DNA from 2 places in the Exiguobacterium sp. EA-TM-5 genome. Region 1 is predicted to be linked to the other one. Evidence: a T-box and tRNA genes for the amino acid it is inferred to sense, from the RefSeq annotation. Region 1 holds a T-box; the other holds one or more tRNA genes.
The links. A T-box is a leader RNA that pairs with one kind of tRNA and senses whether it is charged. The one in region 1 lies ahead of alaS (alanine--tRNA ligase), so its partner is inferred to be a tRNA-Ala.
Positions count from the first base shown of each region.

Region 2: it has a tRNA-Ala gene. The T-box ahead of alaS (alanine--tRNA ligase) is inferred to sense a tRNA for this amino acid. The anticodon was not compared.

Region 1 is NZ_CM132670.1:1,459,039-1,463,652, forward strand. Features, by position in the region: gene recD2 (SF1B family DNA helicase RecD2) at 1-2,181, shown strand, start outside; T-box leader at 2,224-2,435, shown strand; gene alaS (alanine--tRNA ligase) at 2,492-4,614, shown strand, end outside.
Region 2 is NZ_CM132670.1:747,916-752,529, forward strand. Features, by position in the region: gene ACV3PA_RS04015 (redox-sensing transcriptional repressor Rex) at 1-245, shown strand, start outside; gene ACV3PA_RS04020 (twin-arginine translocase TatA/TatE family subunit) at 245-442, shown strand; gene tatC (twin-arginine translocase subunit TatC) at 450-1,229, shown strand; tRNA gene ACV3PA_RS04030 (tRNA-Ala) at 1,333-1,408, shown strand; gene ACV3PA_RS04035 (S8 family serine peptidase) at 1,630-4,614, shown strand, end outside.

The DNA of each region.
Region 1 (4,614 bases):
TTTTCTTCTGAAGAAGAAGCACACTCCATTGTATTGGTCGCCGTCAAAGAAAAAAACTTTGAACTAAAAGAAACCGAACTCGTCATTACGGGTACTGGTGTCGGGATTGAACTCGGAGGCACCTATCAAGCATTCGGTCGTCTCGTTGATCATCCACGTTTCGGGAAACAATTGAAAGCGGAACTGATCCGCCGTTCGGTTCCGATGACAAAACATGCAACGATCCGCTTCTTGACGAATGGTTCGTTCACCGGCATTGGACCGAAGACAGCGAAAAATATCGTCGATGCTCTTGGAGAAGAGGCAGTGGATCTTATTTTAAAGGACGAGCGTGTTCTCAACCAGGTTCCGGGATTGAAACAAAAGCAGGCAGACATTATTTTGAGTCGACTCGCCACGTTGTATGGCGTCGATCAGCTAATGCTGTTTTTAGCACCGTTTGATGTCACACCGAAGCTAGCGGCGAAGATTTATGCTGCTTACGAGGGGGATGCCATGGCACGGATTCGGGAGAATCCATATTCCTTAATGTATGAAGTGAACGGGATTGGTTTTAAGACAGCCGATCATATTGCGTCACACCTCGGACTTGTCGGGCTACATCCGGAGCGTGTCGCGGCTTCAATCATGCACATTCTAGAACAAGAAGCAGGCGAAGGGCATGCCTTTGCAACGGTCGACTCGTTACTCCAACGGGCGCCCCGTTTATTAGGTGAAGATCCAGGCGAACGATTGGAACAAGCAATTGAACTGTTACTCGCTGAGGATAAGGTCAAGCTTGAGGAAGGTTGCTTGTATCTGCCGACAATCTTTTATGCAGAAGTCCGAGCTGCGAAGGAACTAGCACGCGTCATGGCGAACGGTGCCGAACAGGAAGTCGATGTCGCGACGATCCTTGAAGCGATTGGTCATCTCGAAGAACAGTTCGGGATGGAATATGCAGCACAACAGCGGGAAGCAATCGAGTTAGCGGTCAAAGCACCGCTGATGGTGCTAACCGGTGGACCGGGTACGGGTAAGACGACCGTTATTAAAGGAATTTTACATGCACTGCAGGAAATCCATGACTGGCCGCTTGAGAAGAGCCGCGTCAAGACAGGTGATGTTTATCCGTATGTTCTCGTTGCGCCGACCGGACGCGCCGCAAAACGGCTGTCGGAAGCAACGGACGTACCAGCGATGACGATTCATCGCCTCTTGAAGTATGACGGAACGAACTTTCAATTGAATGAGGATCAGCCGATTACAGGAAAGGTACTGATCATCGATGAGTCGTCGATGATTGATATCTATCTGTTATCGAGTTTGCTCCGTGCCGTACCGAACGGAATGAAAATCCTGTTCGTCGGTGACCGCGATCAGTTACCGTCCGTTGGTCCGGGACAAGTCCTCGCTGACTTGATGGATACGGAAGGAATTCCGGTCGTTCGCTTGAACGTCGTCCATCGTCAAGCGGAAGATTCCTCGATATTACGACTCGCTCACGATTTGAAGAATCGGACGACGTCTTCTGATTTACTAGCACCACTCGCGGATCGCCGATTCTATACAGCTTCACCGCAAGAGACGTTACGCGGCATTTCTGCCTTTGCGGAAAAAGCGCTTGCGAAAGGCTATTCGAAATTCGATGTTCAGGTCCTCGCGCCGACCTATCGTGGTCAGGTCGGGATTGACGAATTAAATGTCGCCTTACAACGTGTCTATAACCCAGAAGAGCCGAAAAAACGCGAAGTCAAACAAGGTACGCGGATTTATCGGACTGGAGATAAAATTCTCCAACTCGTCAACAATGCGGAAGAAAACGTCTATAACGGGGATATTGGGGAAATCGTTAATATCTTTTTCGCCAAAGAAAATGTCGATAAAGTTGATAAAATCATCGCCCGTTTCGATCAAACGGAAGTCGAGTATAACCGGAGTGACTGGGATCAATTCACACATGCCTATGCCATCACGATCCATAAGGCGCAAGGGTCTGAGTTTCCAATCGTCTTAATGCCGGTCTATTTCACAGGAGCGTTCAAACATTCCCGAAATTTAATTTATACGGCGGTCACTCGGGCAAAGTCGAGTCTCCTGTTGTTTGGTGATCCGCGTGCGTTCCATAAAGCGTCACAAGAAGAGGAACCACGTCGCCGAACACGATTGATTGAACGACTTGGTGGCGTGACAAAGACTTGACGGATGCTGTTCGATAGGTAATAATCACGGTAGATGAATGGACGTAACACGTTGATGGAAGATAAGTAAAAGGAAAACTCGAGTCCAGAGAGAAGTGAGCCTGCTGCAATCACTTTCTCGAGTTCCTTTGAAGCTCCTTCCGGAGTCGGGTGTAAACACCTGCGGGTCATCCCCGTTATCAGATGTTCGAGGTAAGCAATGTCGTTGCTTACGAACGAGGGTGGTACCACGGAAGCGATGCTTTCGTCCCTTTTCAGGGATGAAAGCATCGCTTTTTTGCGTCCAAATAAAACAATGGGGGTAACTTTTCATGAAAGCATTAAAACCATTAACGGGTGCACAAATCCGTCAGATGTATCTCGATTTCTTCCAGAGTAAAGGACATGCGATCGAACCGAGTGCTTCACTCGTACCGGTCGAAGATCCATCACTCTTGTGGATCAACTCAGGTGTTGCGACACTCAAAAAATATTTTGATGGTCGCGTCATTCCTGACAATCCACGTATCGTCAACGCACAAAAATCAATCCGGACGAACGATATCGAAAACGTCGGGAAAACAGCACGTCACCATACATTCTTTGAGATGCTCGGGAACTTCTCCGTCGGTGATTACTTCCGCGAAGATGCCATCAAATGGGGCTGGGAACTCTTAACGAGCGATGACTGGTACGGTCTTGATCCGGAACGTCTCTCGGTCACGATTCACCCGGAAGATGACGCAGCACGTCAAATCTGGTTAGAACTCGGCGTACCAGCTGAACGAATCATTCCACTGGAAGATAACTTCTGGGAAATCGGTGAAGGTCCATCCGGTCCGAATACGGAAATCTTCTTCGACCGTGGACCAGCTTTCGGAGATGATCCGAACGATTCAGAACTTTACCCAGGTGGTGAAAACGAACGTTATCTTGAGATCTGGAATATCGTCTTCAGTCAATACAACCACGATGGACACGGCAACTACACGGAGCTTCCACGTAAAAACATCGATACAGGAATGGGACTCGAACGGATGGCATGTGTCATGCAGGATGTCCCAACGAACTTCGATACGGATCTGTTCATGCCAATCATCCATAAAACAGAAGAGATTAGCGGCAAAATCTACCGTGACGACTCGAAACTCGATGTAGCGTTCAAAGTCATCGCAGACCACATCCGTACGGTTTCATTCGCAATCGGTGACGGTGCGCTTCCTTCGAATGAAGGTCGCGGATATGTCCTTCGTCGTTTATTGCGCCGTGCAGTTCGTTATGCGAAGATGCTTGGCATCGAGCGTCCGTTCATGTATGAACTCGTCGATACGGTCGGTAATGTCATGGTCGACTTCTACCCACAAGTTCCAGAAAAAGCAGACTTCATCAAACGTGTCATCAAAAATGAAGAAGAGCGTTTCCACGAGACACTTCATGACGGTCTTGCAATCTTGAACACAGTGGCTCAGAATTCTAAAGCAAACGGTGAGCATGTCATCAGTGGTGAAGATGCGTTCCGTCTTTATGACACATACGGTTTCCCACTTGAATTGACGGTCGAGTATGCTGAAGATCATCAAATGTCTGTTGATGAAGAAGGCTTCAAACAAGCGATGGATGCACAACGCCAGCGTGCGCGTGCAGCGCGTGAAGAGAGTGGTTCGATGCAACAGCAATCGGAAGTCCTCTCGACGCTAAAAGATAAAAGTACGTTCGTCGGCTATACCGACCTTAAGGCGGATGCAAAAATCATCGCATTGTTGCATGATGGAGAACGAGTCACAGAAGTGGCTGCTGGTGAAGAAGCACAAGTTATTCTCGACATCACACCGTTCTATGCTGAAAGTGGTGGTGAAGTCGCAGATACAGGAACAATCGAAGGCAAAGACTTCGTTCTTGATGTCAAAGATGTTCAAAAAGCACCGAACGGTCAAAACTTGCACACAGTCATCGTCCGTACAGGAATCGCGACTGAAGCAGCAGACGTCGTTGCAAACGTCGAAGCAGCAGAACGTAAAGCGGTCACGAAAAACCATACGGCAACACACTTGCTTCATAAAGCATTAAAAGATACGCTCGGCACACACGTCAACCAAGCGGGATCACTCGTTTCTCCAGAACGTCTTCGTTTTGACTTCTCACACTTCGGTGCCGTGACACAAGAAGAATTGACGAAAATCGAACAAGACGTTAACCAAGCGATCTGGGCATCTCTACCGGTCGATATCGAAGAGATGAACATTGCTGATGCAAAAGCAAAAGGTGCAATGGCATTGTTCGGTGAGAAGTACGGTGAAACAGTTCGTGTTGTCTCAGCGGGCACATACTCGATTGAATTGTGTGGCGGGATCCACGTCGGGAACACAGCAGAAATCGGCTTGTTCAAGATCGTTTCAGAGTCTGGTATCGGAGCAGGTACACGCCGAATCGAAGCCGTAACGGGTGCAGGCGCATA
Region 2 (4,614 bases), 710 kb from region 1:
TGAAAGAACAAATCGAAGCGAATCAGGTCGATGTTGCCATCTTGACGGTTCCATCGCAGTTCGCACAGTCAGTAGCGGATGAGTTAGTCGAGTATGGTGTGACAGGTATTCTGAACTTTACGCCTGCACGGTTGAACGTGCCAGCGAGCGTCCGGGTCCATCACATCGATTTATCGATCGAGTTGCAGTCGTTAGTTTATTTCATGAAGCATTATTCGCAATCAGCTGAAGGAGTGAAATCATAATGGAAAACCTTATCCCGCTCACATTAGGTATCGGACCTGCGAGCATCGGATTAATCGCAGTCGTCGCGTTGATCATCTTCGGACCGAAGAAGTTACCAGAATTCGGACGTGCTGCTGGTCAGACATTGAAAGAGTTCAAGAATGCCACGAACGGTATCATGGACGACGATAAAAAGGACGAACCGAAAGAGAAGTGATTGAATCATGACGGTTGATCAAGAGCAAAGCATGACGTCGCACCTTGACGAACTCCGGAAACGGATCGTCTGGTCGCTTATCATCGTCGTCGTCCTGTTCGCTGTCGCATTTCCGCTCGTCCGACCGCTCGTTCGTTTTCTACAAGCGGACTTAAAAGAGCTCGGCATCGGTTTGAATGCCTTCAACGTCGCCGATCCTTTAATGTTGTATTTGAATCTAGCGTTCATCATCGCGTTGATTTTAGCGTCACCGTTCTGGATGTATCAACTCTGGGCATTCGTCCGACCAGGACTTTATGACAAGGAGCAAAAAGCGACACTGACGTATATTCCAGTCATCTTCTTTCTGTTTTTGGCTGGCGTAGCCTTCTCGTATTTCTGGTTGCTGCCCTTCTTGCTTGAAGTCTCAACGGATCTCGGGAAAGAGTTAGGGATCGAACAAGTCATCGGGGTTGAAAACTACTTCAGTTTCTTGATCCGGCTGACAATGCCATTCGGTCTTCTTTTCCAATTGCCGGTCGTGACAATGTTCCTGACACGTCTTGGTCTCGTGACGCCATATTTCATGCGAAAGAATCGGAAATATGCGTATTTTGCGCTGTTCGTCGTTGCAGCATTGATTGCACCGCCGGACGTGACGTCACACTTGATGATCTCGGTTCCATTGTTCGTTCTCTATGAGATCAGCATCTTGATTTCTGCGCGAACGTACAAAAAGGTCTTGATCCTCGAGCAACAGGCAGAGCTTGAACGACAGGCGGATTTGATGCGTGAACTGAATAAATGAATCGTGAATTCCTCCGACGATTTTGGGAGGAATTCTTTTTTATGAAAGCGTTATTTTTATATTGATAAAGCAGTTAGTGATGCGTATACTAAAGATAATTCATGGGGGCTTAGCTCAGCTGGGAGAGCGTTTGGCTGGCAGCCAAAAGGTCGTCGGTTCGATCCCGATAGTCTCCACCAAATTCGTACACTTCAAACTCTTGAGGATTCAAGAGTTTTTTTGTTGCTCTCGAAATATGGAAATGAAATATAACATGACAATAAAAACAAATAATTATATAAAACAGACAAAACTGAATTGTTTATTTCCATCTATTTCATTAAACTAAATATACAGAATTTTCGTTTAACTGTTTTGTGAGTAGTACTATTATGGTTTTTCAGAAAAGGGGAAAAGAAGCATGAAGAAGAAGATTGCGCTTATGGCAGCCGTCTTGATGACGTCTTCCAACTTAGTCAGTGCTCAAGGAGCACTGTCTTCGCAAGACAAGGCAAGCGGTCAAAAACCTCAAGCCCTCTCACTAAAGAAAACAGGACAGGAGAAGGTGTATAAGCAGTCCGATAAGGTTCGTGTCGTCATCGAGATGGAGCAGAAGCCAGCCATTCAAATCGCACAGGCACAAAACAAGCGGTATAGCACATTGAGCAATGCCGAAAAAGAGTCGATTAAGGATCGTCTTGTTACCGTTCAGAAGTCAGTCAAGTCTGCCATCGCGAAACAAGCGATTCCGGTGACGTATAAAGAAAGCTTCACGACTGTTTTGAATGGATTTAGTGGAGAAGTAAAGTTCGGGGATATTCAAGATATTAAAAAGTTAGACGGGGTCAAGGATGTACATATTGCGCACGAATATGCGCGCCCGAAAGTCGATAAAGGCGCAAAACCAGACATGTTATACAGCAAAGATATGGTTAATGCAAAGGAAACATGGCAGGACTACGGCTTCAAAGGGGAAGGGACGATCGTAGCTGTCATCGATACGGGGATTGATCCGTCGCATAAAGATATGGTCTTGAGCCCGGAGACGAATGTGGATTTGACATCTTCTAAAGTCGAAAGTGCCAAAGAAACAAAAGGACTAAAGGGAAAGTATTTTACGGAAAAAGTACCGTACGGCTATAACTACGCTGATCACGATAGTGAAATCCGTGATTTAGGGGCAGGCGCATCGATGCATGGGATGCACGTTGCGGGTACGGTCGGAGCAAACGGGGATGAAGCAAACGGTGGTATCAAGGGGGTTGCTCCTGAGACACAATTGCTAGCAATGAAGGTATTCGGAAACGACCCAGGAATGCCATCTACATTTAGCGATATCTACATCAAAGCAATCGATGATGCGATTGCCCTCGGTGCGGATGTCATCAACATGAGTCTCGGATCGACGGCATCGTTCGTCAATGCGGATGATCCGGAACAACGCGCAATCGTCAACGCGATGAACAACGGGATTTTATGCGCGATCTCTGCCGGGAACTCGGCATTTACAGGACATGGTGCAGGCAATCCGTATACAGCGAATCCTGACATCGGTGTCGTAGGATCTCCAGGGCTGATCAGCCAAGCGTTACAAGTCGCATCGCTAGAGAATACGAAATTGACGCTTGAAGGCATGGCACTGACGATCGACGGACAGGATGCTGGTTACTTGGCGTATCAAAAGCAGGACTCGCCGAATCCGATTAAGGTGTTCAACAAGGAGAAGCAAGACGTCATCTATGTCGGTGATGGTCAAGCATCGAACTACGAAGGAAAAGATGTCAAAGGCAAAGTCGTCTTTGTCGTGCGTAATGGCAGCTTTAACTACGGTATGATCCAAGCAGAAGCGGAGAAGCAAGGGGCAGCTGGGGTCATCGTTCGTGGACGAGTTGATCACGGGGATTATGTCAGTATGGCACTCAACAATCCGACGATTCCGATGGTGACGCTCAGTATCGCGGACGGGAACGATCTTGAAGCAAAAGCAAAAGCAGGGAAAGCGATTGCTGTGACGTTCGATGGAAAAGCAGTCTCAGCAGATAACCCAGTAGCGGGCGAGATGTCTGATTTCACATCATGGGGTGTGACACCGAACCTTGATTTCAAGCCAGAAATCACGGCACCAGGTGGGAAAATCTACTCGACACTTAACGATAACGAGTATGGTGTCATGAGTGGTACTTCGATGGCAGCACCGCACGTCGCAGGAGGAACAGCACTCGTCATGCAGCGAATCGCAAAAGACTTTAAGGTCAATGGCGCGACACGCGTGAAATTAGCGAAGAATATTCTCATGAACACATCACGTCCACAGCTTGATAAAGGGCAATATAACGCTGAAGCAAAAACAGGTAGTTTCTATTCGCCACGTCGCGAAGGTGCTGGTTTAATGGATCTTCATGCTGCGATGAAAACACCAGTCGTCGTCACGGAAACGAAATCAGGTGAAGGAAAGGCTGCACTCAAAGAAGTCGGTGAGAAATTCACGTTTACGCTTGATTTGAAAAACTACAGTAGCGAAAAAGTGACGTATCAATTAGCCGGTACGGTTCAATCGGATCTTGGTGCAGAAGGAACGAACTTCCTTGAAGCAAACGGTATTTTCAAGAAAAATTCAGTGGATGCAGTCGATCCGAATAAAGGAACATTCCCAATCTCATTCGCGGTCGGTTCGAAAAAAGCAAGTTCTGTCTCCATCAATCCTAAGAGCTCAACGAAAGTAAGCGTATCGGTCGATTTGAAAGATACAGTCGATTGGGCAAACGGTCTTCCACTTGAGCAAGTCTTTGAAAATGGGTACTTCGTTGAAGGTTTCGTTCGCTTGATCGATACGAAGAGTAAAAATCCAGAATTGACGGTTCCATACGTCGGATTCAAAGGAAAATGGGATCAAGCACCGATCATCGATGCGCCGCGTTATGACGAAGAGAAAACATTCTACGGATTAACCGGACTAGCGACAGAAGTAAAAGATGATTTCGAGTTCCTCGGAACGAATACAGCAGGAAAAGTCGTTGAAAACAAGGTCGCGTTCTCGCCGAACAATGATGGTAGTGTGGATGAAGCGTTCCCAGTTCTCTCGTTCCTGCGTAATGCAAGAAAAGTCGAGTATTCGATTCTTGATCGTAATAAAGCAACACTTCGTAAATTAGATCTACAAACAGACGTCGTGAAGAACTATTATGATAGCGGTTCGGAAGATGGATTCACACCAGTCACAAGTGCGGCTTGGGATGGAACAGTCAATGGAAAACCAGTAAAAGATGGGCTTTACTATTACCAAGTCAAATCAGTCATCGATTATCCGAATGCGAAGTGGCAGTCGAATCTCTTCCCAGTCTATATCGATACGAAAAAACCAGCAGCAACGGTTCAATGGGATACTGCAAAAGAAACACTTTCATGG